DNA from 4 places in the Pseudoalteromonas sp. MMG033 genome. Region 4 is predicted to be linked to each of the others. Evidence: predicted binding sites of a transcription regulator. Region 4 holds the regulator's gene; each other region holds the start of a gene.
The links. Region 4 encodes sigma-54, which starts transcription at its own class of promoters, with help from an activator protein. Its sites were predicted from a motif close to GTTGGCACGNNNNTNGNNT; they were not measured.

Region 1 (4,644 bases), 970 kb from region 4:
TCAAAAGATTTAACCTTCATTTATAGAGGTATTAGAGTATGAGTTTTAATATTGCTTTAACAGGACTAGCTGCAGCCCAAAAAGATTTGGACACCACAGCTAATAACATTGCAAACGTAAATACCACAGGTTTTAAAGAATCCCGTGCGGAGTTTGCTTCTGTCTATGCATCGTCAGTGTTCAGTGCGGGTAAAACCAAAAATGGTGATGGTGTATCAACGACCATGGTTGCTCAGCAATTCCACCAAGGTTCATTAAACTTTACACAAAACTCGCTTGATCTTGCTATTACAGGTGAGGGTTATTTTGCGACAAGTGAAGATTTAGGCAGCCAAGATTATACATTCACCCGTGCAGGTGCATTTAAGCTGAACAAAGATAACTTTATTGTTGATGCGAACGGCAACTTTTTACAGGGTTTCCCTGTTGATCCAAGTACGGGTGATACAACATCAGTGAGCTTAAGTACGTCGTCACCGTTGCAAATACCTGACGCGTCAGGATCTCCGCGTGCAACAACAAATGTTTATTCATCATTTAACTTGGATTCGACAGCGACGGCACCTACCATTGCATTCGACCCAGATACAACAGCATCTTATAATAGCTCAACGTCGACGACAGTGTATGACTCTTTGGGTGAGCCACATACCCTACAGTTATTTTTCCGTAAAGAAGACCCAACAACCGACGCAAATGAGTGGCAGGTCTATGCAACGTTAGGCGGAAAGCCTTTTGACGCGAACGGTAATGAGATTGTTGCACCTGCTGTGATAACTCCCATTACTGAATTTGGATTTAATGCGCAAGGTTTTCCTGAGCATACTGGAGCTGCAGAAACTCCCAATACAGGCACAACCTTTAACCCACTTAATTTAACAGCAGCCAATGTATCTGGGTTATTGACTAACGGTGCAACTTTTCCGTCAGATATTCAGTTAAACTGGCGTGATGAAGCGAATACAACGAATAAGTTACCAACGCAGTTTGCAAGTCGTTTTGAAGTTAAGGCACTTGATCAAGATGGTGCGACAACGGGTCGACTTGCAGGTATTGACATTGGCTCTGATGGTAAGATTGTTGCGTCATACAGTAATGGAGACTCAACTTTCTTAGGACAGGTTGCTATGGTGAGATTTTCAAACTCACAAGGTTTGACAGAAGCGGGTAATACAGGTTGGAAGAAAAGTTTAACCTCAGGTGAGCCAATTGCCGGTGAACCAGGCTCAGGTACTTTAGGTACGATTAATTCATCAGCATTAGAGCAATCGAATGTAAACTTAACAAATGAATTAGTTGACTTGATCAGTGCGCAAAGAAACTTCCAGGCAAACTCGCGTGCACTTGAAGTGAATTCAACACTGCAACAGAATATCCTTCAGATCCGATAATATTTATCTCTTGTAAAAAGCCGCGTTTGCGGCTTTTTTATTTTTTGACACTCACCTTGGCACTAATATTGCTTTTATCACTATATATTGAACAGTTTTAGGTCGTTCTCATGGATAAAATGCTCTATATCGCCATGTCAGGCGCTAAGCAAAGCTTGCGAGGTGTGGCGCTCAAGGCGAACAATCTAGCAAATGCTAATACGACAGGCTTTAAAGCAGACTTTGCACAAGCTCGCTCTATGCAAGCTTTTGGTGAAGGCTTACCAACACGGGTATTTGCCATGCAAGAGCGCCCTGGTACTAATATGTTAAGCGGCGCGGTTGCAGAAACAGGTCGTGATTTAGATATCGCGGTTGATGAGAAGTCGTGGATCAGTGTCATGGATGCCAGTGGTGAAGAGGCGTATACAAAAGTAGGTACCTTGAACATTACTAGCGACGGGGCTTTGGTCACAAGTCATGGACGTCAATTAATTGGCGAAGGCGGCCCGATTATATTACCTTTACCTATCGATAAAGTGGTATTTAGTGATGATGGCTCCATTCAAGTTCGTCCTCAGGGGGCCCCAGCAAACTTCTTAGAAACCGTTGATCGGCTAAAAATAATTACCGCTGATAATAACCAGCTCGAAAAAGGTAATGATGGTTTATTTAGGCCACAAGAAGACCAGCTTGATGATGGGCATTGTGGTTTTTGCGAAGTATCTCCAACGGCAAAAGTGATGAGTGGATATTTAGAAATGTCTAATGTAAACCCCGTTCATGAAATGGTGGATTTGATAAACCATCAGAGACAGTTTGAGATGCAAATTAAATTAATGAAGTCAGCAGAAGAAATTGACGAGCGACACACTTCGCTCCTGCGCATAGTTTAAGAGAGTGAGGTATAGATTATGAATCCAGCATTGTGGATAAGTAAAACAGGGCTTGATGCTCAGCAAACAGATATTTCGGTTATTTCAAATAACTTGGCGAATGCCAGTACGGTTGGTTATAAAAAGAGCCGTGCTATTTTTGAAGATTTACTGTATCAAAATATCAATCAGCCCGGTGGGCGCTCATCACAGGATACTGAGCTACCTTCAGGTTTAATGCTTGGTGCAGGTTCTAAAGTCGTGGCTAACCAAAAGAACTTTTCTCAGGGCAATATGATAAGCACTGAAAACTCTTTGGACTGGATGATACAAGGTCCAGGTTTTTTTGAAATACAAATGCCAGATGGCACCATTGCGTATTCTCGAAATGGACAGTTCACCACGGACGAAACCGGTCGTGTTGTTACATCAGGTGCAGGTTTCCCGGTACAGCCAGAAATGACAGTACCAGATAATGCGAACTCCATCACCATATCTCAAGACGGTGAAGTATCAGTAAGTATCAATGGTCAGGCAGAAAACACAGTTATTGGCCAATTAGTTATCAGTGACTTTATCAATCCATCAGGGTTAGAGCCGATTGGACAAAACTTGTATACAGAAACAGCTGTAAGTGGCGCCCCAGTGCAAGGTAACCCAGGGGTCGAAGGATTGGGCTCTATGGTTCAAGGTGCGCTTGAAACGTCGAACGTAAACGTGACTGAAGAGTTAGTAAACTTGATTGAAACCCAGCGCGTCTATGAGATGAACTCTAAAGTCATTAAGTCGGTTGACGAAATGCTGAGTTATATCAACCAACAACTTTAATTAGGGTAGGGCAGATCATGCGTAAATGTATATTGGTAGTTACGTTAGGTTTAGGCTTAAGTGGGTGTATGTCTACTGAAAACAGTGATGTTGTCAGAGATGACCCTTATTACGCACCTATGTATCCTGAAATGGAGGCAGAGCCAGTTGTCACAACGGGCTCGCTGTTCAACTCATATTCAAATGATCTGTACTCAGATAAAAAAGCAGTGAGAGTCGGCGATATAATTACGGTTGTACTTAGAGAGTCTACCCAAGCTTCCAAAGCGGCTAATTCTAAATTAGATAAAGACAGTGAAGTCAATGTGGACCCTTTCCTAGGTCTTGGTAACGCGCCTGTCAATATTGGCGGTGACGCCATTCAACTGGATATGGGTGCGAACTCTTCTTACCAAGGTGATGCACAAGCTAATCAATCAAATAGTTTGTTTGGTAACATCTCAGTAAATGTAATGAGGGTTTTACCCAATGGCAACTTGGTGATCCGCGGTGAGAAATGGCTAACGCTAAATACGGGTGAAGAGTTTATTCGTTTAGAAGGGTTAGTGCGGCCGCAAGATGTTTCCGCAGAAAATGAGGTTGAATCAAATCGAATTGCTAATGCACGCATTCAGTATTCAGGAAAAGGTCAGACGCAAGAAGTGCAGAGTGCAGGCTGGCTAACTAAATTCTTCATGAGCACATTAATGCCGTTTTAAGGAAGTTGATCATGCGTATTCTGCAAAGTGTAATTTTATCATTGCTCCTTATCATATCGGTCAATGCACAAGCTGAGCGAATTAAAGACGTCAGTGTCGTTGAAGGAGTGAGAAGCAACCAACTTATAGGTTATGGTTTGGTGGTGGGTCTGCCTGGGACCGGTGAGCAAAGTCGGTTTACAGAACAGAGCTTTAAAGCGATGTTAAACAGTTTTGGTATCACCCTGCCGGGTAACCTAAAACCGAAGATTAAAAATGTAGCAGCTGTTGCTGTACATGCCGATTTACCGCCATTTGTAAAACCAGGGCAAAGTATTGATGTCACCGTTTCATCTATTGGTAGTGCGGGAAGTTTGAGAGGCGGTACATTATTGCAGACATTTTTAAAAGGTGTCGATGGCAACGTCTATGCAATAGCACAAGGCAGTATGATCGTTGGGGGCCTAGGCGCTGAAGGTTTAGATGGGAGTCGAGTGGTGATTAACACCCCTACAGTTGGCAGAATTCCCAATGGCGCTATGGTTGAGCGAGCAGTTAAAAGCCCGTTTACACAAGGGGATCATATTACGTTTAATTTGAACCGTCCTGATTTTACAACAGCCAAACGCTTAGCCGACAGAATAAATGAACTAGTGGGGCCTAATAGTGCCAGCGCACTGGATGCAGCCTCTGTGAGAGTCATCGCTCCGAGAGACCCATCGCAACGAGTGGCATATTTGTCTACTCTGGAAAATCTTGAATTTAAACCAGCAGATACTTCAGCAAAAATCATCGTTAACTCAAGAACGGGTACGATTGTAATTGGTAAAGATGTGAAGTTACAGCCAGCGGCGATAACACACGGTGGATTAACAGTGACAATTGCTGAGCAAA
Region 2 (4,644 bases), 1.8 Mb from region 4:
TGAGCTTGATGGCGGATAACGAGTTGTTTCTCGATAAGCGCATTGACAAGTTCCAGTAACTGCGGGTTTTCTTGCTCAAGGGCAATAAAGTCAACATGTTTTGAATAGCAAGTACCATTGATATTCACGCCAATAAACAGCTCAAAAAACTGTTCAGTGAGTGGCTCAAATTGCCCTAAAATATATTCAGCTTGCCTGTAGATGACGCCTGTCAATTTATTAAGTTGATTATATTGGCTGAACGTAAGTTTTTTTGGTTGATCACTGTCAATAGCGAGTGCATGCATCTGTGCAAGCAAATATTCTACCGCAGGCAGAGCATGGGACAACTTTAATGCCTCGGTTTGAATTGTTTGAGAAAGCCCTTCTTCCAGTGTAATTCCAAGTGCGGTAGCTTGATTATTTATAATTTTAAGCCAGTCTTCGGCAGTGAGACTATGGGGTACATAGAAGTCTCTCCCCATCATATCTGTGTTATGTAAGTATTCACTTCGTATGCTGACTATTACAGATAAGGGAGTATATTCTGATAGTTTTGCTAAGCTTTGTAGCAGTCGATTATCTGGCTCAATCTCAAAAATTTCTTCGAATTGGTCAATGTACCAAACGTAGGTTGTTTTATGAGCTGTAAGATGAAGCGCGAGTTCATCCAAGAATGTTGTATTTAACTTTAGTAACTCTTCGACAAACTGCTCTAAGCTGACCGACATGGTCTTTAACACCGCTTCAAACCCTGCTTCATTGGAGCAAATAAAGTGTTTTAATAACGATGCACTGCTATCAAAATCTTTTGGTAACCCGATATGCCACTTTACATTTTCGCCTTGTTGAGCGAGTGCAGGCAATAGTCCCGCTTTAATTAAGCTTGATTTTCCGCTCCCAGAAACACCATGTACTTTGATGAGTGACGGCTTATTGTTAAATAAAGCCAACAAATCCGAGGTGAGTGTGTCGCGACCAAAAAAGTAATAAGCATCATGGGGTTCGAAGCTCCTTAAGCCTTTAAAAGTTAATGAGCCTGATTGTTGTGTGCCGTCATATTCTTCACCAAGTAATAGTTGTAGCGCCTCATTTATGTGCTCCACAGGCGATAACTGCCCGCCTAATAACTCGACGTTATGGATGAGATCTTCATCGATTTCATCATGATTGGCACGGGGATAAAAAATAATGAATGGTCCACTATGCCTGTATGTCATTGCATAAAGCGCACCTTCGATTTTGTTATTTATATGGCCAATTGCATGGACGTTACCGCTTGGTGAAACCTCACCAGTGGCGAAACAGGTGTTATTAAATGCGGTTGTTTTTTGTATGTGAGCGCGGTATGCCAGTGCGCAACTGAGCGCATACCCTAATCCAACACTGGTACTATCTTCTTGTAAGTTTACTGTTTGCTGGTTGCTAGTGACCAAATCTAATTCAATAAAGAACTGGTTTTGTTGCCTGTCCAATGGGTTGAGAGACATAAAAGCAGCTTCAGCTGCCATTTCAAAATAGTTGCGCTGTTCTTTGAATTTGTAGCCGAGTGCAAGTATTAAGTCATTGGCAAATTTTACTTTTACCTTTTGGCGATCTTTAGGTTTTATAAATCTGAATTTGGGACTATACGTGTAGCGCTTATCAGATAAAAGAATGTGCATTTTTTTTTGCTCTTATTGGTAAATCGTCTGTCTCACGATCATCACTGCTTTTAAATATTATTTTTAACCCATTGCGCAAGGCAAGTACATAAAAGTCATGCATTGTGAGTCTTGCTGTCTATTAAAACGTGTAATTAGAGTAAAAAATAACAAATACGATAAAAAAACCAATACACCAGAAAAAGGTACTGGTCTAGTGAATATTATTCACTTTTATGAAACTTTTTAGCATAACATTCTCGACTTATTCGAAAAAGTTAATATCCTATCTATAACTCTAATTTGCTTACTATGAATTTTTTAATAAATCTACTTTTTTTTAATTTTTATGGTTTGATTTGTTATTTTTTAATCAAGTTGGCGTTTTTAATTGTTGAAAGCCTGTTTTCTATTCAGGATTTGAGTCTCGAATTGTGAAGGGTAGGCGCGTCTATTGATTAACTTTGTCTTTATTTTACGCGTAACTTATCCGTTTTTATAAAAAGTCTTGAATAGATCTATCTTGAATTTAACAATTATCTTGAGTGGTAACCTTCTTGAGAGTAAGGTTAACAATCTAAACTTTTTGTAAATAGGTATGACGCTGCGATCGAGTAAATGTCGTATTGAAGGAAGTAAATATCCAGTGAAGGTTTAATAGTTAAATGCATGAAAACAGGGGTTTAAGGATAAATAAAATAAAAATATAAACATAGCTTTGCTAGGAGTTAGTATGGGATTTTTTAAAAGAAATGCAGTTTTTTTAAGTGTATTAGGTAGTTTGAGCTTGAGTGCAATTGCACAGGAGCAAAGTCACGATGGTGCTTATCTGGTACAATTTAAGAACGGACAGCTATCTCAAAGTATACTGAGCTCTTTAAAGGTGATAGGACAAAGTGGCGATAAAGTGATTGCTCAAGGTGTATTATCATCAACTCAAATCAATGAATTAAGCCATATTGAAGGCGTTACCTTTGAAGCTGATTATGGCCTTTCTTTAAGTAGTAATTCACTTGATTACTATAATGCTGCTACTAATAGCTTAGATGTATTAGCAAATAGTGAGCTTGAGCCCTATTGGTTACGCGCAACATCAATCAGTAAGCTTCCATCTGCAACGAATGATATTTCAGTGTGTGTTATCGATTCAGGCGTAGACAGTAACCACCCTGACTTACCTATTAATATTCATGGCTACCATAGCGTTTATGCTGGCTTTTGGGATCAAGATGCACTTAGTCACGGGACGCATATGGCTGGTATCATTGCGGCTCAAAGCAATGGGTTCGGTGTAAAGGGAGCACTAAGTAATGGGGTTGCTCGCCTTCAAGTTCACAAATTAATTAAAACAGCCAATGGTAAAAACTCAGCAATATGGGGTGGTAATTTAATTGAGGCCATTGAAGTTTGTGCTAACTCCGGTGCAAAAGTAATAAACATGTCTTTGAGTGGGGAGCAATTTTCTCCAATGACGATGTCAGTTATTGACAGGTTAGCTTATGACCGAGGGCTGATTTTTGTTGCTGCGGCTGGTAACCATGGGACGTCAGAGAAAAAACAGCAAGGTCGACATGATGATGTATTACATTACCCTGCCTCATATCATAATGTTTTATCAATAGGTGCGTTAGAGACAGATGGAACAATCGCCTCTTTTTCGCCAACGAATCCGAATATAGATTTTGTTGCACCGGGGAGTAAAATTATTTCCACGGCTAATCGAAGTCACTATGCGGTTCAAGAAGTTGTAATTCAGCACAGTGGATCTGTTTCTGATGTTCTGAAATATACACAAATTGATGTCGGTATTAGTAGTCAGTCAATGCAAACAACCCTACCTGAGCAGTGCGTATATACTTTGTCTGCTGGTGATGTGCAGCAGCAAATGACAGAGCGTACATTGTCTTATGAGACTCGTCAGCAGTTGAGCAATGCACAATCTAACTGTGTCTCGGCTGGTGGTAAAGTATTGATGATAAACTACCCACAGCATCCAGAGGGGCGTTTAAAAGGCATTGATTATTATACAGAGTTCCCAACGTTATTGGTACATCAGTGGCCAGCAAAGGCTGATGAGTCAAATATATCGGTTTCAATTAATAGTTACCACAGTGACTATGTGGTGGGTGCGGGCACCTCTCAAGCTACGGCAATTATCTCTGGTGGTATTGCGAGGCTTTGGTCGCAAAATCCGAGCTGGAGTAGAACGCAAGTTATTGATGCGCTTAAAGCGACCAGCCATGATTTAGGTCAAGCAGGCAAAGACAGTGTATATGGTCATGGATTGCCAAACTTTGCACGTGCGCTGACTTATTTACAATCAGGAAAGACACCAGCGTGCCCACAAAATTGGTATCACAACAAGCCTTATGATGGTGGTGAGCAGGTGACCTATCAAGGTAAGATTTATAGTGCTTATTACTGGAACAAAGGTGCAACGCCTAGTCATGCGACAAAAATGTGGCAAGTACAAGGAGAGTGTGATTCAAGTAATCAAACGCATTCAACGTCAACAGATGGTGGATTCAGTATTTTGGACTTTTCTGGTTTGGAAGATGAAGATTCTACTTATAGTTGTAAAGGGCTTAGTCTAACCTGTGGAGGTTAAAGCTTGAACTCCGGGGCGTTTTCACGCCCCAACTACGCGAATTCCATGTGTTATGACTCCGATTCAAGAAGCCAGACATAAACGATTGGAAATCCTTCTTTGTAGTTGATCTGTAAATCCAACAACTGACCACTGACTGTCTGCTGAATATCAAATTGAGCATTACTTAAATAGTAGCGGCCATTTTGATTGAGTAAAGTGCTTGATGCTGAGACAGTAACGCCTTTGTTCTTTGCAATCTCAACCAATGCATCATGAATGGCGTATCTGATGGCGCTACTTATTAAGTTATCCGGTGCGATAGTGCCATCTTCGCCAAAGTTACCCATTACAATACTTCTCCCTTGATATTGCTGTATATCTCGCCATGTTTGTTGCGTTATTTGTTTGTTAAACGACAGGTTGGCTTGATAG
Region 3 (4,644 bases), 1.7 Mb from region 4:
TTGTAGCTCATTGTTGAGTGCTTTGTGATACCAAGCAGTCGCCGCAAAATAAGGTAATCTGTTAGCCGCTTTCACAGGGCCTTCACGCTTAATACCGATGTCTGTTGGCGAGACAAGGATCACACCATTTAAGTACATCCACTGCTGGTTTTGCAGTTCGTGTGCAAGCCCTGCAACACGTGTTGTTCCGTAGCTTTCACCAATTAAGAACTTAGGTGACAACGCTCTGTCATGACGATTAATAAAGGTGTTTAGCCAAGCGGCGAGGTATTTAACATCGGCGTTAACACCAAAAAAACGCTTTTTTTGAACGTCTTTGCTCGGCATTTTGCCTTGTTTATCAGGCAAGACACGTGAATAGCCAGTGTTGACTGGGTTCACAAAAACTATGTCTGTGGTATCTAAAACAGAATAGGGGTTATCCTTTAGTCCATAAGGCTGAAGTGGATATCCTTCATCGTCTATTTTTAGAACACGAGGACCAGTATAAGCTATGTGCATCCACACAGAAGCTGAGCCCGGACCACCGTTGAATGAAATGAGTAGCGGGCGTTTTGCATTATCTTTTACTTTGTCTTTTTTGTAATAAGTGTAGTGTAAAGATGCAATTGGATGCCCCTCGTCATCCCACAAAGGCTGAGTGCCAGTCGAAACGGTATAGTTTATTCTTGAGCCATTAATTGTGGCTTTGTGTTTTGTGGTGACTTGATGATCTATATCAAAGCTTAATGTGCCTTGTTGATTACTATTAGCAGCACTGAATGTGCTGACGCAAAGTAGTAGTAAACTAGATACTATTTTAGGTACTGCTGCCATGGGGTTCCTCGTGTTTTCACTTATCGCCTACATTTAAATCGTTTTTAACGTTGATTTCAAAGTCAATGAGACTAACTCGCAATATTTGCTGCCCATTACAATTTGTTTACCATTTAGGGGCGGTGCAGGTTTTTTTTGTCACAAAAATCGCGTATATTTCACCCTTATGTCTGTAGTATTAAAGTATTTGAGTCTGTTAAATACTTGTATAGCTACATTTCTCATTGCAGTCACTAGAGAAAGTTTCCATGCAAAAAGTATTGATTGTTGAAGATAGTAAGGTTGTCCAACAGATCTTACGCCATCTGGCATCACAACATCTAAGTGTCGATATAGACTTTGCTTGGTCTCTCAAGGAAAGTAAAGCGTTACTTGCGAGCAATTGCTACACACTGGCCTTGGTAGATTTAACATTGCCTGATGCAATGGATGCAGAAGTCGTCCAGTTAACTTTGAGTCACAATGTTCCTACGGTTGTTTTGACCTCTAAGATTGATGAGTACAGCCGACAACAGATGCTAGAAATGGGGGTCGTTGATTATGTGATCAAAGATAATCGTGATTCTTATTTATATGCCATTAAATTGGTCAGTCGTTTGCTGCGCAATCAAGGCTGTAAAGCATTGATTGCCGATGACTCTATGATCAGCCGTGCTGTGATGAGACAGATGCTAGAAAAACAGTTGTTCACTGTGTTCGAAGCTCAAGATGGTGAGCAAGCACTCACTATGCTCAAGGCTGATCATGAGATTAAACTTTTATTGACTGACTATGCTATGCCTACGATGGATGGGTTTGAGTTGGTTAAAGCAGTGCGCAATTTTCGTGGTCGCGATGATTTGGCGATAGTTGGGTTATCTGGTGCTGGAACACATGGCCTGTCCGCAAAGTTCATTAAATATGGCGCAAATGATTTCTTAATGAAGCCATTTATGAACGAGGAGTTCCACTGCCGCGTAATGCAAACGATGGAGCAATTAAATCTAATTGCAGAGATTAAAGATTATGCACATCGTGATTATTTGACGGGTTTATATAATCGTCGTTATTTTTGCCAACAAATGGATAGGTTACTTAAATCCGGGCTAGAAGATAGCTGCTTAGCTCTGTTAGATTTAGACTTATTTAAAGAAATAAATGATAAATATGGCCATTTAGGTGGCGATAGCATACTCACTCAGGTTGCTCACTTACTCAATGAGTCATTCTCGGGTAGTTTAGTATCTCGAGTCGGTGGTGAGGAGTTTGCTGTTTTACTCGCTGAAAGTGATTTGCAAAAAGCAAAAGCCAAATTTGATGTTTTTCGTCTCAAATTTGCAGAGAACATTTTCCAAGTCGATGACCACCGCTTACATTGCACCCTGAGTATTGGTATTGCAAAATGTGAGTTTGCGACATTGAGTGAAGTGATGCGACATGCTGATAAGGCGTTATATAAGGCCAAAGCCCAAGGTCGTAATAGCGCTGTGACAGCTTGCACCAAATCAAATCAAATCTTTGAAGAGTGCACCAGCTAAGTGCACTTTTCGCTAAATACCTTTCTATATTTTTCATACCTCACTGATAAATAAGCACTAATCTTTTTGGCATAAAGGTTGGATTGTGTATTCCATCATCAACAGGAATCACACTCCTTTGGAGGCCAACAATGAAAATGATAAGTGCGATAATTAAGCCTTTTAAATTGGATGAAGTCCGAGAAGCACTCGCTGAACTCGGTATAGAAGGCATGACAGTCGTTGACGTGAAAGGATTTGGTCGTCAGCGTGGTCACACAGAATTGTATCGAGGAGCTGAATACCAAGTCGATTTTATACCAAAAATTAAGCTTGAGATTGCAACGCACAGTGAAAACTGCCAACGGGTAGTGGATACATTAACACAAGCTGCAAATACTGGAAAAATCGGTGATGGCAAAATTTTTGTTTATGACCTAGAGCAAATCGTGCGGATCCGCACCGGTGAATTAGACGAAGAAGCAATCTGAGGTGCAATCTGATGGAAAACACAATTATAGAATTACAATTTTCACTCAATACTTTCTACTTTCTCATATCTGGCGTGTTAGTGATGTGGATGGCAGCAGGGTTTGCCATGTTAGAGGCTGGGTTAGTGAGATCTAAAAATACGACTGAGATCTTAACTAAAAATATTGCACTATACGCAATCGCCTGCACTATGTATTTGTTGATTGGTTACAACATTATGTACGTTGGCAACTCTGAAGGCGGGTTTGTGCCAAGTTTTGGAGCGCTGATTGGTGATGCGTCAGCGGATGCCGACCATGCGCTTGAGTCTGACTTTTTCTTTCAAGTTGTTTTTGTTGCAACAGCCATGTCAATTGTTTCTGGCGCCGTGGCTGAGCGCATGAAGTTGTGGGCATTCTTATTGTTTACTGTGGTGCTGACTGGGCTTATTTATCCCATCCAAGGTTATTGGAGTTGGGGAGCTGGATTCTTATCTGAGTTGGGTTTTGTTGATTTTGCAGGCTCTGCAATCGTTCATGGTGCGGGTGCCGCTGCCGCATTAGCCGGGGTCTTGCTGCTGGGTGCGAGAAAGGGCAAGTATGGTAAACATGGGGAGATTTATCCAATTCCCGGTTCTAACTTACCCTTAGCGACTCTGGGTACTTTTATTTTGTGGATGGGTTGGTTCGGCTTTAATGGTGGCTCGCAGTTGTTTTTAGCTGATAAAGAAAATGCCATTGCAGTGAGTCAAATCATGTTGAATACCAATGCCGCTGCCGCCGCAGGCGCAATATCGGCTTTACTTGTGTGTAAAGTCATGTGGAAAAAAGCGGATTTGACGATGATTTTAAACGGCGCATTGGCCGGACTTGTCACTATCACCGCGGAGCCAGCTTCTCCGACGCCACTACTTGCGTGCATTATTGGATCGTTAGGTGGAAGCTTAGTGGTATTTAGCATTGTGGCGCTGGATAAACTTAAAATTGATGACCCTGTAGGTGCCATCTCGGTGCATGGCGTATGTGGTTGTCTGGGTGTGATGATGGTGCCGTTTTCAAATGGCGATGCAAACTTCGTTTCGCAGTTGATTGGCCTTGTGTCAATTCTTGGGTTTGTTTTTATCACTTCTTATTTGGTATGGGCGCTTTTAAAAACGACTATGGGGATCCGTGTGACGGAAGAGGAGGAGCTCAGTGGTATGGATCAGCATGACTGTGGCGTAGATGCCTACCCAGAATTTGTCACAATACGAAACCATTAATACTTAAGCAGTTAAAAAAGCAGGCGTTAGCCTGCTTTTTTGGTTTCAGTGGCTGTTAATCTAAGTTACTCTAGCATCATTGTAATTATGGTAAATATTGCTCCGGTAAATGTCAGAGAAAAAACGCACGCCTGCAAATAAATCAAAACCAAAGCGCACCACGAAAAAAAAATCACCTAACTCAAAAAAGGTCTCGTTTAAGCAACGTGTAGGTATTTTAAAGTCTCGAATACTGCAAACGCTTTGGTCGCTAATTTGGAAAGGCGGCCTTGCTGTTTGCTGCGCGGTTGCCATGTATGTTGTGTACTTAGATGCAAAAGTAAGTAAGCAGTTTGAAGGCAACAAATGGCAGCTTCCAGTTCAGGTTTATGCCCGTGCTATGACCTTTTATCCAGATCAGTACTTGTCTGAGCAAGAGGTAATTTGGGAACTTGAGAGACTTAATTACTCGAGGGTGAATAGAATTAATAGGACAGGCCAATATTTAGTACAAGGACGCACAATAACGGTTTTCCGTCGTGCATTTGAGTTTTACGAGGGTGCTGAGTCATCCAGAGTATTTACACTTAATTTTGCGGGTAAAAAGCTCGCTAATATAGT
Region 4 (4,644 bases):
CGTAATCTGCTTCTTTAGGAATACCATGTTTAAAGCCAAATGATTCAAATGTGATGATGAGTTGTTTATCTTTTTGGCCTAAGATTTTCTCTCGAACGCTTTCAGCCAATTGGTGGACACTCAAGTCGGTTGTATCTATGGTGATATCAGCACGACGTATCAAGACATCTAATAAAGTTCTTTCTTGTTTTATTGCCAAGTCTAGCGGTAAGTCATTGAGTGACAGCGGATGCAATCGCCGTGTTTCTGAAAAACGTTTGATTAGTGTTTGGTCATCGCAATCAAGGTAAAATACTTTTGGTTTAGCAAAGCCTGGCAAGTACTCTAAAATATCATGAAACTCCTGCTGTTCTTTTGGTAAGTTTCTCACATCAATGCTGACAGCAATTTTATTATAGCTGTCTGAAACACTGCGTACTAAAGCAGGTAGTAAGTTTACAGGGATATTATCAGCGCAGTAATAGCCTAAGTCTTCCAATACTCTTAATGCGACGGATTTACCTGAGCCAGAGCGGCCACTGATAATTATGAGCTCCACGATTTGTTCCTATTATTTATCAAACTCAACAAGGACTTGGTAAAGCTCATGATCGTTACTTGCTTGTCTAAGTCTCTTGCAAAAATGCTTATCATTTAGTTTACCAGCGATACTAGCTAAGGTCTCTAAATGTTGCTTATTTTCACCTTCTGGTACGATGAGCGCAACAAAAATATCTACATTGCGGTCGTCAACAGCATCAAATGGAATAGGCTGTTGATTTACAAGCAAGATGGCAATGATATTATCTAATCCCGCCAATCGCCCGTGTGGAATAGCGATACCTTTTCCAATACCTGTACTGCCTAGCTTTTCGCGATTTAACAGTGCCTCGAGAATATCATGCTGATTGGCATTTGGAATTTTTTCTTGTGCCAATTCACTGATGTATTGGAGTATTCTTTTTTTACTATTAAAAAGGACCGCAGCCTTGCTGCAGTCCTCAGGGATCAGTGTGCTAAGTTTCATGGTTAATGTCGAGTTAGCTTCTCTTTATGTTTAATGACTTGCCTATCTAGCTTATCGATTAAACCATCGATAGCTGCATACATGTCTTTGTGTTCTGTTGAAGCGAATAGCTCGCCGCCATTTACATGTAATGTGGCTTCGGCTTTTTGAATGAGTTTCTCGACATCTAGGATTACATGAACGTTGTTGATGTGATCAAAATGCCTTTCTAGCTTCGCAAACTTACTTGTTACGTAGTCTCTTAATGAATCGGTAATTTCTACATGGCGACCAGTTAAATTTAGTTGCATAAGCATTTTTCCTTCTTTTGTTACGCCTAAATCAAGCTTTTACGCTGATTAGACGGTGGAATAGCCAAAGACTCTCGGTATTTGGCAATAGTACGTCTTGCCACCTTAATACCTTGGTCAGCTAATACATCTGCAATTTTGCTATCACTTAAAGGCTTAGCTGAGTTTTCTGCAGCAATTAGCTTTTTGATGAGTGCTCTAATTGCTGTTGAAGAGCATTCCCCACCGTTCTCGGTACTAACATGGCTCGAGAAGAAGTATTTCAATTCATAAATGCCGCGAGGCGTGTGCATAAATTTTTGTGTTGTTACCCGAGATATTGTCGACTCGTGCATATCAACCATTTCAGCAACATCATTGAGAACCATAGGTCTCATTGCCTCAGGGCCATGTTCAAAGAATGCCTGTTGTTGTTGAACAATGCAATTGGTAACTTTCAATAAAGTTTCATTTCTGCTTTCTAAACTTTTAATAAACCATTTCGCCTCTTGCAAATGCGAGCGAATAAATTGGCTGTCACTGCTTGATTTAACTGAGCGTGACATTGCAGCATAATGATCATTAACTCTTATTTTGGGCATTGAGTCAGGATTGAGTTCAACAACCCAACGTCCTTTTATCTTTTTGACCGAGACATCGGGGATCACATAATCAGCTTCTTCTTGAACGATACTTGCAGCTGGCTTGGGGTTCAAGCTGTGGATTAGCGTCATCACTTCTTTGAGCTCGCCTTCTTTGAGCTTCGTTTTCTTCATGATAGTACGATAATCACGATTTGCTAATAGGTCTATGTGCTCTTCAATGACATGTTTTGTTTGTTCGAGCCAAGGTGTATCTATGGCAAATTGATTTAGTTGAACAATTAAGCATTCCTGCAGACTGCGTGCCGCAATACCAACAGGGTCAAATAATTGAATACGTTTTAAGACGGCTTCAACCTCATCTAATTCAACCGGCTCTTGGTCATTATCTTTATTTAAGCTATCGACAATATCCTCACAAGATACGGTTAGGATCCCTGAGTCATCGACGCCCTCAACAATTGACAGCGCAATAAGTCTATCTGTTGCGCTAAATGGAGTGAGCTCTAGTTGCCACATCAGATATTCTTGAAGACTTTCAGTGGTTTGACCTTGATAAACGCTTTCATCCTCAGGCATTGGGCCAGACGAGCTGACTGGTGCAGCACTGATATATTCATCCCACGTGACATCCATCGCCATCTCATCGCTGAGCGTTTCTTTATTGAGCGCCGTATCTGTGTCTTGCTCGTAGTCACTCAGCTGTGTTTCAGCAGTATCATCAACGCTAGACTCTGCTTTCTCTGTGGTCTGAGCTTGTTCATGGGTTTTATCTAGACTGTTATCAAAAGACTCTTGTTCGTTTTCTTCTACTTCCAATAAAGGATTGCTATCCAGCGCTTCTTGAATTTCTTGCTGGAGGTCTAATGTGCTCAGCTGCAGCAGGCGAATTGCTTGCTGCAGTTGTGGTGTCATTGTTAATTGCTGCCCCATGCGCAGCTGTAGCGATTGCCTCATGTATCTCTAACAATCCTTTTCGTTGTTACGCTTATTCTTAACTATAGCCTGAATTGCTCGCCTAAGTAGACATCTCGGACGGTTTGATCCGCTAAAACATGTTCAGGTGTGCCTGACGCAATTAATTCACCATGGGAAACAATATATGCCTTTTCACATACATCCAAAGTTTCGCGAACATTATGATCTGTGATCAATACGCCGATCCCACGGTTTTTTAAATGCTCAATAATTTTCTTTATATCTAACACTGAAATCGGATCAACGCCAGCAAAAGGCTCATCTAAAAGAATAAATTTAGGATTTGCGGCTAAAGCGCGAGCAATTTCGACGCGGCGACGCTCACCACCAGACAGTGCCATTCCTAAACTTGAGCGAATATGCTGAATATTAAATTCATCAAGTAAATCGTTTAATACTGCTTCTCGTTGGGCTTTATTGAGGTCTTTTCTGGTTTCAAGGATCGCCATTAAATTGTCATAAACGGTTAGCTTTCTAAATATCGAAGATTCTTGTGGTAAATATCCAATACCCAACCGAGCTCGGCTGTGCATCGGTAGCAAAGTAATGTCTTGTGAATCAATATGAATACTGCCCTTGTCACTTGGTACTAGGCCAACAATCATATAAAAAGTAGTGGTTTTACCTGCGCCATTTGGACCGAGCAAACCAACGATGCTGCCTGCTTCAACACTTAGTTCAACATTTTTTACAACCTGTCTGCCTTTATAACTCTTAGCCAGTGCTGTCGCTTTTAGTGTGCTCACTGTGGCTCCTTGTTACCATCTTGCTCTTTATCTACAGGGAGTAAAACAGTTCTCACTCGTTTACCTTCCTCGTTTGCCTTTTGCGCGCTAATAAGTTGTTTTTCCATATCATAGAGGATCTCTTGGGCAGAAATCTTTTGACCAGCTTGGCTTATTTCGGCATTGCCTTTAATTGTGAGCAAGCGATTTGCAACATCATAGCGTACCTCTTGTGCCGTGGCTTTTAATAGGCTGCCATCGGTCTGCTGCTCTTGGAAAATTGCAGGAGATCCCGTTGCAACCAGTAACTGCTTGTTTTCCCCTAAATCTTCTCTGCGGTGGACTTCGAGTCGATCTGCGAATATTTTGCGTTGGCCATGAATGATCTCAACGTTTTCTTCAAAAACCCCTATATTTGTTTGTAATTGCGCTTGCTGCTTACCTGAACTGATGATCACCTGCTCAGGCGTGTTGTTGGCAAGGGCACTTTGTGGCAAAAGTGCGATAGCACATGTAAATAGTAGGGTTGCACTTAATTTATTGCTTATCATAAATCGTTTCAGTGTGGTTAATGAGTTCAATGACCTCAATATTGAGATCGGCGATTAGCCCTTTACCGGTAATGGTTAAGCTCGGGCCAGTAATGATCACTGGTTGCTCTGAACGCATTATTCGATTACTGATTTCAAGTCGAAGATTATCTGCGTCTATCTCTGTGATCATGGCATTGTCGTTCAAGTTCGTCGCTTTTACGTTGCCTTCTAAAATCAGCGTGTCGTTTTCATACAAGGTGGCCTCGTTGGCAGTGAGCTGCCAGTTGTGTTGCCCGTTATGTAAAACAAAAATGGGTAATTCAAAGTGGCTAAACCCCAGCTCTTGATATAACTCCATTCTCTGTGCCGTAATTTGATAACTCAGTTGTCCATTTTCAGCAAATGAGGTCTGTTTTAAATCAATCGCAACGTAGTCGGGCTGAGCGATTGTTTCCTGCTCTTGCCGTGATGCCTGTTCTGTTTGCGTCAAAAAGGGGTACCAAAGCCACAGCATGGCAGCACCGAAAACTA

Region 1: a site for sigma-54 is predicted at 1,447-1,465, ahead of AC2CZC_RS21490 (flagellar basal body rod protein FlgF). Genes of this name have one in related genera too.
Region 2: a site for sigma-54 is predicted at 2,064-2,082, ahead of AC2CZC_RS11940 (S8 family peptidase). Genes of this name have one in related genera too.
Region 3: a site for sigma-54 is predicted at 2,399-2,417, ahead of AC2CZC_RS11485 (P-II family nitrogen regulator). Genes of this name have one in related genera too.

The regions. Positions count from the first base shown of each region.
Region 1 is NZ_CM170070.1:4,949,727-4,954,370, reverse strand. It holds gene flgE (flagellar hook protein FlgE) at 39-1,391, shown strand; gene AC2CZC_RS21490 (flagellar basal body rod protein FlgF) at 1,502-2,266, shown strand; gene flgG (flagellar basal-body rod protein FlgG) at 2,285-3,073, shown strand; gene flgH (flagellar basal body L-ring protein FlgH) at 3,091-3,771, shown strand; gene AC2CZC_RS21475 (flagellar basal body P-ring protein FlgI) at 3,783-4,644, shown strand, end outside.
Region 2 is NZ_CM170070.1:2,724,550-2,729,193, forward strand. It holds gene AC2CZC_RS11935 (ATP-binding protein) at 1-1,643, opposite strand, end outside; gene AC2CZC_RS11940 (S8 family peptidase) at 2,356-4,230, shown strand; gene AC2CZC_RS11945 (hypothetical protein) at 4,281-4,644, opposite strand, start outside.
Region 3 is NZ_CM170070.1:2,631,696-2,636,339, forward strand. It holds gene AC2CZC_RS11475 (S10 family peptidase) at 1-816, opposite strand, end outside; gene AC2CZC_RS11480 (GGDEF domain-containing response regulator) at 1,065-2,333, shown strand; gene AC2CZC_RS11485 (P-II family nitrogen regulator) at 2,465-2,803, shown strand; gene AC2CZC_RS11490 (ammonium transporter) at 2,815-4,044, shown strand; gene mrcB (penicillin-binding protein 1B) at 4,154-4,644, shown strand, end outside.
Region 4 is NZ_CM170070.1:957,360-962,003, reverse strand. It holds gene rapZ (RNase adapter RapZ) at 1-538, opposite strand, end outside; gene ptsN (PTS IIA-like nitrogen regulatory protein PtsN) at 551-1,006, opposite strand; gene hpf (ribosome hibernation promoting factor) at 1,009-1,296, opposite strand; gene AC2CZC_RS04535 (RNA polymerase factor sigma-54) at 1,323-2,834, opposite strand; gene lptB (LPS export ABC transporter ATP-binding protein) at 2,876-3,601, opposite strand; gene lptA (lipopolysaccharide transport periplasmic protein LptA) at 3,598-4,128, opposite strand; gene lptC (LPS export ABC transporter periplasmic protein LptC) at 4,118-4,644, opposite strand, start outside.